Regions from separate parts of the Streptomyces sirii genome, predicted to be linked through region 1. Evidence: riboswitches for the same ligand, from Rfam matches in the RefSeq annotation. Region 1 holds a riboswitch; each other region holds the start of a gene.
The links. A riboswitch is a leader RNA that binds a small molecule or an ion and turns the genes downstream of it on or off. The one in region 1 is predicted to bind thiamine pyrophosphate.
Positions count from the first base shown of each region.

Region 2: linked by a shared signal. The riboswitch ahead of WAB15_RS29325 (thiamine ABC transporter substrate binding subunit) and the one ahead of thiO (glycine oxidase ThiO) in region 1 are both predicted to bind thiamine pyrophosphate.
Region 3: linked by a shared signal. The riboswitch ahead of thiC (phosphomethylpyrimidine synthase ThiC) and the one ahead of thiO (glycine oxidase ThiO) in region 1 are both predicted to bind thiamine pyrophosphate.

Region 1 covers NZ_CP147982.1:2,625,103-2,630,308, reverse strand. The annotation lists gene pknB (Stk1 family PASTA domain-containing Ser/Thr kinase) at 1-128, opposite strand, end outside; gene WAB15_RS11910 (thiazole synthase) at 614-1,354, opposite strand; gene thiS (sulfur carrier protein ThiS) at 1,466-1,681, opposite strand; gene thiO (glycine oxidase ThiO) at 1,678-2,901, opposite strand; TPP riboswitch at 2,899-3,011, opposite strand; gene WAB15_RS11895 (NAD(P)/FAD-dependent oxidoreductase) at 3,235-4,476, shown strand; gene WAB15_RS11890 (Rv2175c family DNA-binding protein) at 4,567-4,932, shown strand; gene thiE (thiamine phosphate synthase) at 5,042-5,206, shown strand, end outside.
Region 2 covers NZ_CP147982.1:6,476,423-6,481,628, forward strand. The annotation lists gene WAB15_RS29305 (hypothetical protein) at 19-276, opposite strand; gene WAB15_RS29310 (hypothetical protein) at 273-500, opposite strand; gene WAB15_RS29315 (TetR/AcrR family transcriptional regulator) at 570-1,193, shown strand; gene rlmN (23S rRNA (adenine(2503)-C(2))-methyltransferase RlmN) at 1,234-2,340, shown strand; TPP riboswitch at 2,374-2,494, shown strand; gene WAB15_RS29325 (thiamine ABC transporter substrate binding subunit) at 2,600-3,670, shown strand; gene WAB15_RS29330 (ABC transporter permease) at 3,646-5,206, shown strand, end outside.
Region 3 covers NZ_CP147982.1:4,774,537-4,779,742, reverse strand. The annotation lists gene WAB15_RS21450 (hypothetical protein) at 1-102, opposite strand, end outside; gene thiC (phosphomethylpyrimidine synthase ThiC) at 328-2,109, opposite strand; TPP riboswitch at 2,103-2,259, opposite strand; gene WAB15_RS21440 (YibE/F family protein) at 2,307-3,716, shown strand; gene WAB15_RS21435 (SsgA family sporulation/cell division regulator) at 3,818-4,240, opposite strand; gene WAB15_RS21430 (IclR family transcriptional regulator) at 4,345-5,115, opposite strand.

The DNA.
Region 1 (5,206 bases):
ACCCGGTCGAGGCGGGTGTCCACCGCCCGGTAGACCGTGGCCATACCGCCGGCGGCGATGCGTGCCTGGACGCGGTAGCGGCCGTCGAGCAGCTGGCCCACGAGCGGGTCTTGGAGCGTCGTATCCACGGCAGACGAGTCTACGGGTCCCCTGCGGTTGGCTTGCTTCCCACGTTGTTGTCTGCGGCGCCGTGCTGGTTTCTCGCCGTTGCTCCCCCACTGCCTAAAGGGCGTGGGAGGTACCCCCTGCGGCGGGCGGGGTCCGCTGCGCGGGGCTGTTCGGCTGCCGGTGACGGGCCTGCGGGGCAGGGGTGTGGGACTGCGGCGCTTTACGTCCCACACCCCTACCCCTCCGGCCCGCCCCCTCCCGTTGAGGGTGGGAAAAGACCGGTGGGGCTGAACGTCAGCCTTCGTGTGCCGACAGTCGACGGATCAGGCCCGCCCCCACCGGGCCTTCCCACTCCCACCCACGGGAGGGGACAGACCGTAGGACGGAGTCCGTAGGGCTGTCACCGCACCCGACACACAAACGCCCGCCGCCAGGCGCAACGGCGAACAACCACCACGGCGGGACAGCCGACAACGTGGGAAGCCAGCCAAGCGCAGCGGACAGGCTAGAACGCCGGCCGTTCCGGATCCAGTTCCGCGACGCCCCCCGTAGGGGAGGACGCCAGGGCGAAGTGCCGGCGGGGGATCCGGCCCGCCCTATAGGCCAGCCGGCCCGAGGTCACCGCGTGGCGCATCGCCTCGGCCATCAGTTCCGGCTCCTGCGCGCGGGTCACCGCGGAGGCCAGCATCACCGCCGCGCAGCCCAGCTCCATGGCGAGGGCGGCATCCGAGGCGGTGCCCGCGCCCGCGTCCAGGATCACCGGGACGCCGGCCCGTTCGGTGATCAGCTGGAAGTTGTGCGGGTTGCGGATGCCCAGGCCGGAGCCGATCGGTGAGCCCAGTGGCATGATCGCGGCGCAGCCCACCTCCTCCAGTTTGCGGGCCAGCACCGGATCGTCGTTCGTATAGGGCAGCACGGTGAAACCGTCGTCCACCAGGGTCTCGGCGGCGTCCAGCAGCTCTATCGGATCGGGCAGCAGGGTGCGCTCGTCGGCGACGACCTCCAGCTTGACCCAGTCGGTGCCGAGCGCCTCTCGGGCGAGCCGGGCGGTGAGCACGGCCTCGCCCGCCGTGAAGCAGCCCGCCGTATTGGGCAGCACCCGAATGTCGTGCCGTTCCAGTACGGACAGCACCGAGCCCTGCACGGTCGGGTCCAGCCGCCGCATGGCGACCGTCGTCAGCTCCGTACCGGAGGCGAGCAGCGCGCGCTCCAGGACGTCGAGGCTGGGCGCCCCGCCGGTTCCCATGATCAGGCGGGATCCGAAGGTGGTGCCGGCGATGGTGAGGGGGTCGGGTCCGGTGGCGGTCGGGGCGGGGGCCGCCCCTCGGGACACTGCGGTATCGGTCATGTCTGCGGATCAGCCTCCCTGGACCGCGGTGAGCACCTCGACGCGGTCGCCTTCGGCGAGCGGGGTGGTGGGCCACTGGGTGCGCGGCACCACGACTTCGTTGACGGCCGCGGCCACCCCCGTGGGCGCCGCGGACAGGGTCGCGACGAGCCGGTCGAGGGTGAGTCCGCCGGGGATCTCGCGGGCCTCGCCGTTGACCGACACGGACACACTGGCGCTGCTCATACGGGCTGCTCCTCCAGCAGGCGGGTGCGCGCGGTCCCCGGGGCGGCGGGGGAGAAGCGCGCGGGAGTGAAGGGACGGGCCTCGTCGGGGAGGTCCCCGGTGGCCAGCACCTCGGCCATCACGTCACCGGTGACCGGCGTCAGCAGCACCCCGTTGCGGAAGTGGCCGGTGGCCAGGTGGAGGCCGGGCAGCGCGGTCGGCCCGAGGAGTGGCGCGTTGTCGGGGGAGGTGGGGCGCAGCCCGGCGCTGCTCTCCACCAGCGGCAGCTCGGTGATGCCGGGGACCAGCTCGTGGGCGTCCCGCAGCAGCTCGTAGACGCCGCCCGCGGTGACGGTGGTGTCCCAGCCCAGCTCCTCCATGGTGGCGCCGACGACCAGCTCGCCGTTCTCCCGCGGCACCAGGTAGAGGGGGTTGCCGCGGACGACGGCCCGTACGGTGCGCGAGAGGAAGGCCGGGGACCCGGCGGGCACGTCCGGCAGCCGCAGCCGCAGCACCTGCCCCTTGACCGGCCGCACCGGCGGCAGCACCTCGTCGGGGACCCCGGCCAGGCGACCGCTGCGGCTGCCCGTCGCGAGCACGGTCTGACCGGCGGACAGCCGTGTGCCGTCGGCGAGTTCGGCGCCCGAGGCGCGGCCGCGGTCGACGGTCAGTCGCTCGACCCGGCTCCGGTGGAGGACCACCCCGGCCCGTTCGCAGGCCACGAGCAGGGCGCTCGCCAGCCGCCGCGGATCGACCTGGTGGTCGCCGTCGACCCGCAGGCCGCCGCGTACGCCGGGGGCCAGCATCGGCTCCAGGCGGCGGCACTCGCGGCCCGTGAGCCACTGTGAGTCCAGGCCCGAGCGGATCTGCAGGGCGTGCAGTTCGCGCAGGTGGGCGCGGTCGTCGGCGTCCAGCGCGACGGCCAGGGTGCCGCACCGCCGGTAGCCGATCGAGGTCCCGGCCGCCTCCTCCAGCTCCTCGGTGAAGCGCGGGTAGCGCCGCGCCGAGGCGAGATTGAGGGCCAGCAGGGTCTGCTCGCCGTAGTGGAGCTCGGTGACCGCGGCCAGCATCCCGGCCGCGACGTGGGCCGCGCCGCCATCGGGCGCCGGGTCGGCCACCGTGACGGTCAGCCCCCGGCCGGCCGCCCGCCAGGCGGTGACCAGGCCGATGATGCCGCCCCCGATGACGAGCACATCAGGGTGCCCGGTGACTGGTTTCGATGGTGTGGCAGATGGATGCATGGGCGTCCAGCCCCTCCCTTCGCCGGCATGACCCGGATCAGGTTCGTACGGTCGGAGGCCGGCCAGCCTCCCTCTCAGCCCGGTGCGTCCGGGCTCCCGCGAGTGCGTGTAGCCGTCACCCTAATACGGGGCGCGAGGCGGGGTAAGGGAACGGTCGGTGTACGCGGGGGCCTCGGCCGTCGGGGGAGGGGCACCGGTGGTGCGTGCGTGCCCGTCCCGCCCCCGGAGCCCGCGGGCCGGGGCGCGGCCCCCGGGGCGCGGGCATGACGCTGTGTCAGAGATCTCGTCGCGCGGTGCTGCGAGCGGCGTCGCACACCGTCCTAGAGTGATTGGGTGAGCGAGCAGAGCAAATCCTCCCAGCCTTCTGACCACACGCCGCGCGTCGTGATCGTCGGCGCCGGAATCGCGGGCGTGCAGACCGCGGTCGCCCTGCGCGAACAGGGGTGGCGCGGTGCGATCACGCTGCTCGGTGACGAGCCCCACCAGCCTTACGACCGTCCCCCGCTGTCCAAGGCGGTGCTGCTGGGCAAGGCCGACGGCTCCGCCTTCGACGTGGACTTCGCCGCGCTCGACATCGAGCTCCACCTCGACCGCCGAGTCACCGCCCTGGTGCCCGACGCCCACCGGATCGAGACGGTGCGGGGCCCGGTTCGCTACGACTACGCGGTGATCGCGACCGGCGCCGAACCGATCACGCTGCCCGGCAGCGAGGGCCTGCCCGGTGTCCATCTGCTGCGCACCCTCGACGACGCCGAGCGGCTGCGGCCGGTGCTCGCCGCCCAGCACGAGATCGTGGTCGTCGGGGCGGGCTGGATCGGCGCCGAGTTCGCCACCGCGGCGCGCGAGGCGGGCTGCGCGGTCACGGTCGTCGAGGCCGCCGACCGCCCGCTGGCCGGTGCGCTGCCCGCCGAGGTCGCCGCCCATATGGCCGGCTGGTACGCGGACGCGGGCGCCGAGCTGCGCACCGGCGCCCGGGTCGCGGCCGTCACCGCCGGCATGGTCACCCTCGCGGACGGCGCCACGCTGCCCGCCGACGCCGTGGTCGTCGGCATCGGGGCCCGGCCCGCCACCGCCTGGCTGGCCGGCTCCGGCGTCGAGGTGTCCTCCGAGGACGGCTCCGTGCTCGCCGACGACCGGCTGCGCACCTCCGCGCCCGATGTGTACGCGGTCGGCGACTGCGCCTCCTTCCCGTCGGCCCGATACGGCAGCCGGCTGCTGGTCCACCACTGGGACAACGCCCTCCAGGGCCCCCGTACGGTCGCCGAGAACATCGCCCGCGGGGAGGCGGAGGGGCTGGTCTACGACCCCGTGCCGTACTTCTGGTCCGAGCAGTTCGGCCGGTTCGTGCAGTACGCGGGCCATCACGGGGACGCCGACGAGCTGGTCTGGCGCGGCGATCCGGCGCAGGCCGCCTGGTCGGTGATCTGGCTGCGGGGCGGACGGCTCGTGGCGCTGCTGGCCGTGGGGCGGCCGAGGGACCTCGCCCAAGGGCGCAAGCTCATCGAGCGGGGCGTGACCCTCGACCGGGACCGGGCCGCGAACGCCGCCGTACCGCTGAAGGCCGCGGCTCAGTAGACAGGCGTGTCGTCACCCTCCGGTGTGCCGGAGGCCCCTGATGGCGATGCCCGGCTACCGACTGTCAGTGCGAGGTGGCAGGCTTGTCCTGTGACCGAGATTGACGCAAACATCGATGGACTCGTCCCCGCCTGGCTCACCCTCCCCGACATCGCCGAAAAGCTCGGCGTCGAGGTGACCCGTGTCCGGCAGCTGGTCAAGGAGGGCCAGCTGATCGCGGTGCGCCGCGGCGAGAACAGGGTGCTGCAGGTACCCGCCGATTTCATCCAGGACGACAAGGTGGTCAAGGGCCTCGTCGGCACGCTCACGCTCCTCAAGGACGACGGCTTCACCGACGAGGAGATGCTGGAGTGGCTGTTCACCGCGGATGAGACCCTCCCCGGAACCCCGGCGCAGGCGCTGCGCGAGAATCGCGGCACGGAGGTGAAGCGCCGGGCCCAGGCGCTCGCCGTCTGACGCGCCCGGCGCTCGTCAGCGACCGCATCAGCATCCGTAACCACATCTACGGGGTGTACGGACCGGAAGGTCCGGTCCGTACACCCCCGACCTGGGGGGAAGCCGCCCGATGAGCACCGCACGACAGGCCCTGTCCGACGCCCGGCTCTACCTCTGCACGGACGCCCGCAGGACCCAGGGAGACCTTCCCCGGTTCCTGGACGCGGTGCTCTCCTCCGGCGTCGACATCGTCCAGCTGCGCGACAAGGGCATGGAGGCCGGCGAGGAGCTCCGC
Region 2 (5,206 bases), 3.9 Mb from region 1:
CCCCGGTGGGCCCGCCCCTCATGGCTCCCGGCGCTCCCGGCGCCCCGCACCGCCGTGGCTCGACGCGTCACCGCCACGGCTCGGTTCCTCCCGCGCGGCCATCCGTCCCCCGTGGCCGCCGTCCCGCCGTTCCGCGCCGCGGCCCGCCCGCCGCCAGATCACCGTCATCCCGACCGCCAGGACGATCAGCGCCACGATGACGATGAGGAACTTGGCCACGTAGTCCATCAGCAGATGGTGGGCGAGAGAGGACGCGTCGAGGGCGAGGCCGTTCATCGCCGGCCGTCCCGCTGCCGGGGGCGGGCGGGGCCGTCCTCCAGGCGGCGGGCGGCGGCCCGCAGTGCCGCGCGCAGGGCGGGGTCCGCGTACCGGCGGGCCTGATCGAGCCGGCCCCTGCGCTTCAGCGCCACGGCCACGGCGAAGACCACCAGGGCCAGCATCACCAGGCCGCCCGCGAGGATGCCGAACCTGATGAGCATGAGGTCGAGGTACCGCTCCATGAGTCCTCCCGTTTTTATATCAGGCTTGTGATAAAAAACAATATATCATGCGCGTGATATAAAGGCTCCATGCCGAAGGTCGTGGATCCGGACGCCCGCCGCCGCGAGGTCGTCGCCGCCCTGTACCGAGTCGTCGTACGGGACGGCCTGCAGCGCACCTCGCTGCGCGCCGTCGCCGACGAGGCCGCACTCAACATCGGTTCGGTGCGCCACTACTTCGCCAGCCAGCAGGAGCTGATGGACTTCGCGATGCAGTCGATGCTCGGCGCGCTCTCCGAACGGCTGCTCCAGCATGTCGAGCGCATCGGGGATCTGAGTCGGTACCCGCGTGCGGAACGGCTCCGCCTGGTGACCGACCTCCTGGCCGAGCTGCTGCCGCTCGACGAACGCCGCCGCGCGGAGGTCACCGTCTTCCTCGACTTCAACGCCGCGGCCCGCACCCATCCGGCCTTCCAGGAACTCGCGCACCAGGCCGCCGCCGGCACCAGAAGGCTGACGCACCGCGTCCTCACCCGGCTCGACGAGTCCGGCACCCTGCGCCCCGGATGCGACGTCGACCTCGAGACCGAGCGCCTGGCGTCCCTCCTGGACGGCCTCTCCCTCAGCGCCGTACACCACCCCGACATCCTGGGCGCGCAGCGGTGCCGCCAGGTACTGGCCGCTCACCTGCAGGACCTGTCCCACACCGGCTAGTGCCTGGCCCACCTGGACGATCTGCGACACTGGACCCACCATGCCTGCACCCGGAGAACTCACTTTCGTCGCGCCGCGCGGGGCCAAGAAGCCTCCTCGGCACCTTGCCGATCTCAGTCCCGTCGAGCGCCGTGAAGCGGTGGCCGCGATCGGTGAGAAGCCTTTTCGCGCCAAGCAGCTGTCGCAGCACTACTTCGCCCGTTACGCGCACGACCCGGCGCAGTGGACCGACATCCCGGCGGCGGCGCGCGAGAAGTTGGCGAGCGAGCTGCTGCCGGACCTGATGAACGTCGTGCGGCACATCTCGTGCGACAACGACACCACCCGCAAGACCCTGTGGAAGCTGCACGACGGCACGCTCGTCGAGTCGGTGCTGATGCGCTACCCGGACCGGGTCACCATGTGCATCTCCTCGCAGGCCGGTTGCGGTATGAACTGCCCGTTCTGCGCCACGGGGCAGGCGGGGCTGGACCGCAACCTGTCCACCGCCGAGATCGTGCACCAGATCGTGGACGGGATGCGCGCGCTGCGCGACGGCGAGGTGCCGGGCGGACCGGCGCGGCTGTCCAACATCGTCTTCATGGGGATGGGGGAGCCGCTCGCCAACTACAACCGGGTGGTCGGCGCCATCCGGCGGCTGACCGACCCCGAGCCGGACGGCCTGGGCCTGTCCCAGCGCGGGATCACGGTCTCCACGGTCGGTCTGGTCCCGGCGATGCTGCGGTTCGCCGACGAGGGCTTCAAGTGCCGGCTCGCGGTGTCGCTGCACGCGCCGGACGACGAGCTGCGCGACACGCTCGTCCCCGTCAACACGCGCTGGAAGGTGCGTGAGGTGCTGGACGCGGCCTGGGAGTACGCGGAGAAGTCCGGGCGGCGGATCTCGATCGAGTACGCCCTGATCCGGGACATCAACGACCAGGCCTGGCGCGGTGACCTGCTGGGACGGCTGCTCAAGGGCAAGCGGGTCCATGTGAACCTGATTCCGCTGAACCCGACGCCCGGCTCGAAGTGGACCGCCTCGCGCCCCGAGGACGAGCGGGCGTTCGTCCAGGCCATCGAGGCGCACGGCGTGCCGGTGACCGTCCGCGACACCCGCGGTCAGGAGATCGACGGGGCCTGCGGGCAGCTCGCGGCCTCGGAGCGCTGAACGCCCGCTGGTACGGTGTCGTCGAACAAATGCACATTCCGACAGGGGAGCGCCACAGCGCTGAGAGTGCGGAAGCGTCGTAGTCCTACGGCGCCCGCAGACCCTTGAACCTCGCCCGGGTCATTCCGGGTAGGAAGTTCGGTCGTCACTCATGCTGTTGCGCCCTGCCCGGATGTTCCCTTTCGTGCGTCTTCGGACGCCGTGAGCCGCGGACACCGGGCGGGGCCGCGTCTCTTCCTGGCCAGCCAGGAGGAAATCAGTGAGCACCACCAGAAGGATCACCGCGAGCGCGCTCGCCGCCGCACTCGGCATGACCGCGCTCGCCGCGTGCGGCACCTCGGACGGTGACGGCGCGGACGCCAAGACCGTCACGCTCGTCAGCCACGACTCGTTCCCCAAGCCCCTGCTCGACGCCTTCGAGAAGGAGAGCGGCTACAAGGTCACGCTCCTCAAGGGCGGCGACGCCGGCAAGGCCGTCAACCAGGCGATCCTCTCCAAGGACAATCCCCAGGGCGATGTGTTCTTCGGCATCGACAACACCCTGCTCTCGCGCGGTCTGAACGCGGACCTCTTCAGCCCGTACGAGGCCAAGGGGCTGGACAGCGTCCCGGCCGCGCTGCAGCTCGACAAGGGCAAGCACCGCGTCACCCCGCTCGACTACGGCGACATCTGCGTCAACTACGACCGGGCCTACTTCGACCAGCACAAGATCGCGCCGCCGAAGACCTTCGACGATCTGCTCAAGCCCCGGTACAAGGGGCTGCTCGTCACCGAGAACGCCGCGACCTCCTCCCCGGGGCTCGCCTTCCAGCTCGCCACCGTCGCCACCTACGGCAAGGACGGCTGGCAGGACTACTGGAAGAAGCTCAAGGCGAACGACGTCGAGGTCGTCGACGGCTGGGAGCAGGCCTACAACGAGCGGTTCTCGGGCTCCGGGGCCGGCAAGGGCAAGGGCGACAAGCCGCTGGTGGTCTCCTACGCCTCCAGCCCGCCCGTCGAGGTGCTCGGCAAGAAGCCGGCGCCCAAGCAGGCACCGACCGGCGTCGCGACCGGCACCTGCTTCCGCCAGATCGAGTTCGGCGGCCTCCTCAAGGGCGCGAAGAACGAGAAGGGCGGCAAGGCGCTGCTGGACTTCCTGCTGAGCAAGAAGTTCCAGGAGGACGTGCCGCTGCAGATGTTCGTCAACCCGGCGCGCAAGGACGCCAAGCTGCCGGAGCTGTTCACGACGTACGGTGCGAAGATCGACAAGCCGGCGACGCTGGCCCCGGACGCGATCGCCGAGAACCGCGAACAGTGGATCAAGCAGTGGTCCTCACTCGTTCTGAAGTAGCCGGCGCCCGGAGCAGACGGCCCGCGCGGGGAACGGCGGTGCGGCTCGGCCTGATGGCCGTGCCGCTCGCCTTCTTCGCGCTGTTCTTCGCCTACCCGGTCGTGGCGATCGTCGGGCGCGGACTCAAGGACGGCGGGCAGTGGCAGCTGGGCCGGTTCGGGGCCGTGCTGAGCGACCCGGATGTCGTGCACGTGCTGTGGTTCACCCTCTGGCAGGCGGCCGCCTCGACCGGGCTGACGCTGCTGATCGCGCTGCCCGGCGCGTATGTCTTCGCGCGCTTCGACTTCCCCGGCAAGCGGTTGCTGCGGGCGGTGGTGGCGGTGCCGTTCGTGCTGCCGACCGTCGTCGTCGGCTCGGCATTCCTGGCGCTGGTCGGGCGGGGCGGGCTGCTGGACGACCTGTGGGGGCTGCGCCTGGACAGCTCGGTCTGGGCGATTCTGCTGGCGCACGTCTTCTTCAACTACGCCGTGGTCGTCCGGACCGTCGGCGGGCTCTGGGGGCAGCTCGATCCGCGCCAGGAAGAGGCGGCGCGGGTGCTGGGGGCCGGACGGTTCGCGGCCTGGCGGCGGGTGACGCTGCCCGCGCTGGGACCGGCCGTCGCGGCCGCCGCCCTGATGGTCTTTCTCTTCACCTTCACCTCCTTCGGGGTGGTGCAGATTCTCGGCGGCCCCACCTTCTCGACGCTGGAGGTGGAGATCTACCGGCAGACCGCGGACTTCCTGGACCTGCCGACCGCCGCCGTCCTCACCATGATCCAGTTCGCGGCGGTGCTGGGAGTGCTGGCGCTGCACGCCTGGACCGTGCGCCGCAGGGAGTCCACCCTCCGGCTCGTCGCCGCCTCGCAGACCGCGCACCGGCCGCGCGGTCGCGGCCAGTGGGCGCTGCTGTGGGCGACGCTCCTGGTCATCGCCGTCCTGCTGATCACCCCGCTGGTCGTGCTCGTGGAGCGGTCGTTCGCCGGGCCCGACGGCTACGGAGCGGTCTTCTACGAGTCGCTGCGCTCCGCCGGGGCCGGTGACGGCACCTTCGTCGTCGCCCCCTTGGAGGCCCTGTGGAACTCCCTCGCCTACGGGGCGGCCGCCACCGGCATCGCCCTGGTGGTGGGCGGGCTGGCGGCCGCCGCGCTGACCCTCCCGGGGCTGAGCCGGGGCCCGTCCGGGCGGATCCCCATGGCAAGCAGGTTCGTCCGCGGTTTCGACGCGCTGCTGATGCTGCCCCTCGGCGTCTCCGCGGTCACCGTCGGCTTCGGATTTCTGATCACCCTCGATGAACCACCGCTGGACCTGCGCGCCTCGTGGTGGCTGGTCCCGCTCGCCCAGGCGCTGGTGGGGGTGCCGTTCGTGGTCCGCACCATGCTGCCCGTCCTGCGGGCCGTCGACGGGCGGCTGCGGGAGGCGGCGGCCGTGCTCGGCGCCTCGCCGTGGCGGGTGTGGCGCGAGGTCGATCTGCCGATGGTGCGGCGGGCGCTGCTGATCGCCGCGGGCTTCGCCTTCGCCGTGTCGCTCGGTGAGTTCGGCGCGACGGTCTTCATCGCAC
Region 3 (5,206 bases), 2.1 Mb from region 1:
GACGACCCCCACGATGCGCCCGCCGTACGCCAGGGCGCCGAACGCGTCCTTCGCACCCACGTGGAACAACACCGCGGCGGACGCGAGAAGTCCCAGAGCCATCCCCACGCCCGCAGCACGTCGTCGCCACGGGCGATCGGGCCAACACGTGCGATCCGCCAACCAGTTGACGCATACAGGATCGTCGAGATCGATGTCCGCAGGCAGCCCTGCCCGGCGTAGAAGTCTTCGCACGCCGCGCGGCGACCAGACCGGTGTTGACCTTTCAGCGCACCGGTAACGGCGGGGCCCCGACTGGGCCTCCGCCGTTACTCGCAGACGCGGCAGTCAGTCCGCCAGCGGCAGATACACGCGGTTGCCCGCAGCCGCGAACTCCTTGGACTTCTCCAGCATTCCCGCCTCGACCTCCTCCGGCGTCGCGTCCGCGTCGCCGCCGAACTGCTCGGTGATGCTTCTGCTGATCTTCATCGAGCAGAACTTCGGGCCGCACATCGAGCAGAAGTGAGCCGTCTTCGCCGGCTCCGCGGGCAGCGTCGCGTCGTGGAACGCGCGTGCCGTGTCCGGATCGAGGGCCAGGTTGAACTGGTCCTCCCAGCGGAACTCGAAGCGGGCGTCGGAGAGCGCGTCATCCCATTCCTGGGCTCCCGGGTGGCCCTTGGCCAGGTCCGCCGCATGGGCCGCGATCTTGTACGTGATGACGCCGGTCTTGACGTCGTCGCGGTCGGGCAGGCCCAGGTGCTCCTTGGGCGTGACGTAGCAGAGCATCGCGGTGCCCCACCAGGCGATCATCGCCGCGCCGATGCCGGACGTGATGTGGTCGTAGGCGGGCGCGATGTCGGTGGTCAGCGGGCCGAGCGTGTAGAACGGCGCCTCTTCGCAGATTTCCTGCTGGAGGTCGATGTTCTCCTTGATCTTGTGCATCGGGACATGGCCCGGGCCCTCGATCATGGTCTGCACACCGTGCCGCTTGGCGATGGTGTTCAGCTCGCCGAGCGTCCGCAGCTCGGCGAACTGCGCCTCGTCGTTGGCGTCCGCGATCGAGCCGGGGCGCAGCCCGTCACCCAGCGAGTAGGTGACGTCGTACGAGGCGAGGATCTCGCAGAGCTCCTCGAAGTGCGTGTACAGGAACGACTCCTGATGGTGCGCGAGGCACCAGGCGGCCATGATCGAGCCGCCTCGGGAGACGATGCCGGTCTTGCGGCGGGCGGTGAGCGGGACGTAGCGGAGCAGCACACCGGCGTGCACCGTCATGTAGTCGACGCCCTGCTCGGCCTGCTCGATGACGGTGTCCTTGTAGATCTCCCAGGTCAGCTCCTCGGCCTTGCCGTCGACCTTCTCCAGCGCCTGGTACAGGGGGACGGTGCCGATCGGGACGGGGGAGTTGCGCAGCACCCACTCGCGGGTGGTGTGGATGTTGCGTCCGGTGGACAGATCCATGACCGTGTCGGCGCCCCAGCGGGTCGCCCAGGTCATCTTCTCCACCTCCTCCTCGATGGAGGAGGTGACCGCCGAGTTGCCGATGTTGGCGTTCACCTTCACCAGGAAGTTCTTGCCGATGATCATCGGCTCGATCTCCGGGTGGTTGACGTTGGACGGCAGTACGGCACGGCCGGCCGCGATCTCGTCCCGCACGAACTCGGGCGTGACGTTCTCGCGGAGGGCGACGTACTCCATCTCCGCGGTGATCTCGCCGCGCCGGGCGTATGCGAGCTGGGTGACCGCGGCGCCGTTGCGGCCACGGCGCGGCTGGCGCGGGCGACCGGGGAAGACCGCGTCCAGGTTCTTGAGGCCACCGCGCGGTGAGGTGTGCTTGAGGCCGTCGTCCTCCGGCCGCATAGGGCGGCCCGCGTACTCCTCGGTGTCGCCGCGCGCGATGACCCAGTTCTCCCGCAGCGGCGCGAGGCCACGACGGACATCGGTTTCGATGTTGGGGTCGGTGTACGGCCCGGACGTGTCGTAGAGCGTCACGTGCTTGCCGTTGGTGAGGTGCACCCGCCGGACCGGGACCCGAAGATCCGGGCGCGATCCGGAGACATAGCCCTTGTGCCAGCCGATCTGCGGCTCACTGCCGGCACCGTTTTCGGGCGTGCGTGCATCCTGCAAGGTCATGAGACCCAACTCCCTACGCCGGCATTACCCGGTAACAGGTTCGGCGGTCGACGCAGCGGCTTCCGTCCATCGACGTTTCACGTGAAACATCACTGGGACGAAGGTCAGCGCCCTCTCAGCCCGGTGCTCCGAGCTCCCGCGATTGCAAAGGTGGCACCACGGTAGCGGCCGACGTAGCGGGGTGAACAGGGGGCCCCATGAGTTGTTGCAATGATCTGCGGGTGAGCCCTCACGAACCCCACCACCATCCGGCCGCGCACTCGCACAGTCATGGCCACGGCCCTGCCGCACCCGTCTCGCGGCATCTGCGCAAGGTCATCGCTGCGGTGCTGATCCCGTTCGCCACCGCGGTCGCGGTCGGCCTGGTCGTGCTCTGGCCGGGCGGCGCCCCGGGGCACAAACCGTCCGGCGTCGGTTTCGACCAGCCCACCGAGCGGGCCAGAGTGATCAAGGTGGTGGAGGTGAACTGCGCGGATGTCCATGCCGAGCAGGGGCCTCAGCCACCGTCGCAGACGGGACAGCCACCAGCCGGGGGAGCGGCATCGGACAAACCCTGCCAGCAGGCGACCATCAAGGTCACCACGGGCGAGAACACCGGGCGCACCTTCCAGACGGTGGTGACGCCGGACGCCCTGCGGCACTACACCACCGGGCAGGACGTGGTGGTGTCGTACTCCCCCAAGGCGCCCCGGGAACTGCAGTACTCGGTCACCGATGTCGACCGGTCTCTGCCGATGTGGGTGCTGGCAGGGATCTTCGCCGTCGCCGTCGTGGTCGTCGGCCGGCTGCGCGGAGTACTCGCGCTGGTCGCACTGGCGGCCAGCTTCGTCGTGCTGACGCTGTTCATCCTCCCGGCGATCCTGCAGGGCTCCAATCCGCTGGTGGTGGCCGTGGTGGGGGGCTCCGCGATCATGCTGATCGCCCTCTACCTGTGCCATGGGTTGACCGCCCGTACCTCCGTGGCCGTACTCGGCACCCTCGCCTCGCTGCTGCTGATCGGGCTGCTCGGTTCGGTATTCATCGGCTGGGCGCTGCTGACGGGCAATACGGACGACACGACCGGGCTGGTGCACGGGCTCTACCCGAACATCGAGATCCGCGGTCTGCTCCTGGCGGGGATCATCATCGGGTCGCTGGGTGTGCTCGACGATGTGACGGTGACCCAGACCGCAGCGGTGTGGGAGCTGAAGGAGGCGGACCCGACGGCGGGCCGGCGCAAGCTCTACAGCGCGGCGATGCGGATCGGCCGCGATCACATCGCGTCCGTCGTCAACACCCTCGTCCTGGCCTACGCGGGTGCCGCGCTGCCGCTGCTTTTGCTGTTCTCGATTGCACAGAGCAGCGTCGGTACGGTCACCACGAGCGAGGTGGTGGCGGAAGAGATCGTCCGCACGCTGGTCGGCAGCATCGGCCTGGTCGCCTCGGTCCCGCTCACGACACTTCTGGCGGCGCTCGTTGTCTCGGCGGACCGCACGAGCGACGGCACCCGGGGCGCGCCAGGGACAGCGGCTTCGCGGGCGGTGAGTTCGGCTGCAGGGGGTGCCGACGCTGCGTCGCGCGGCCGGTCGGGACGACGCGGAGGGCATGGCAGGCGACGCAAGCGGTAGCGGTATAGGCATGCCGCGCACGAGCCCAGGAGGGCGCACGGGCAAGTGAATTGACCGGCGGGCCCGGTGTGGCGCCGGTGCGGACGGGGGCGGGGCCGGGGTCAGCCGGCGGGCGCCTCCGTGAGGATCCGGTCCAGCACGGCCTCCAACGTGTCGCAGACCTCTTCCTTGCCGAGCGGCACGAGCCGGTCCGTACGGTCCAGGAAGGCGACCAGCGGCGCCGCGCTCACCCGGAACAGGGCGCGCTCGGCGCCTACTTGGAGGCTGATGAAGACGTCGCTGAGATGCTCGGGCGAGGCCGGTTCGATCCGCACATCGCCCTCACCGGACGGCCGGCTCAGGCCGTCCAGCAGCAGCTCACGCCCGAAGGCCCAGGTGACGGGCGCATCACCGGGCAGGTCGAAGGTGAGGCGGACGGCGTAGGGATCGGCGCTGTCGAAGTCCAGCTCCACCGGAATCCGGAACGCGAGCTCATCGGAGACGACGAAGCTCATGATCACTTCTGCCTGAACTGTGTCGGTCATCAACCACTGCCCCGCACTTGATCGGAGATGGCCGGGAAACATCCCCCGTAGCCCTATTGCCGCCATCGTCGGCCACGTGCAGGCAGATCACAAGGAGTGAGTTTTCAGATACTGATAGAGAAGGCGAGTGTCGTTAGTGTCGCCTCCGCCATTTTTCGTAGTCGATCCGTAACGGACCGCAATCGGTGCAGTTCGTTGGCGGGAAGTGACACGGCCAACGACGCGGCGACCGCGCCGACCTGGATGGGGATGGCCGAACACACCGTGCCCAAGGCATATTCCTGGTGCTCGAAGGCCGCCTGACCGCGACGCACCGTATCCAAGCGCCGCAGCAAATCGTCCTCAGATCGCAGGGAAAAGGGCGTTATCGACTGCAGGGGATGCCGTGACAGATGCTCCTTCCTCGATGCCTCGTCAAGCTGCGCGAGCAGACACTGCCCGATCGCATGAGCGTGCGCGGTGGTACGAAAATCAACCCATTCCTCCACCGGCGGCCGATCCGGGTTGTCGGCGACCGCCACGACCTCCACTTCACCCTCCCGATAGACGGCGAAGTAGACGGCGGCGCTCAACTTCCGGCCCGCCACGGCCAGCGCTTCGGAGATCTGGGCCCGCTGCCGGCGCCTGGCCCCGGCCTGGCCGATGGCCTCGGCCGCCGCACCGATCACGAACACGCCGTTCTCGCGCTGCAGATAGCCCTCGTGGGTCAGGGTCCGCAACAGGTGATAGGTCGTCGGCAGCGGCAGTCCGGTTTCTCTGGCGAGTTGTTTGGCCGGCGCTCCATCGGCGTGCGCGGCCACCGCCTCCAGCAGTCGGAGCGCTCGCTGCACCGACCCGATCAAGGTGGGGTGTGAAGCGGATTCGCCGTTCACCATTGCCAACGCCAACCCCCAGATCCGCTCGCCGTGGGGCACGGGGACCCCGGTCGCGGGACCCGCTCCCACGACCGCGCGCGCCTCCCAGGCT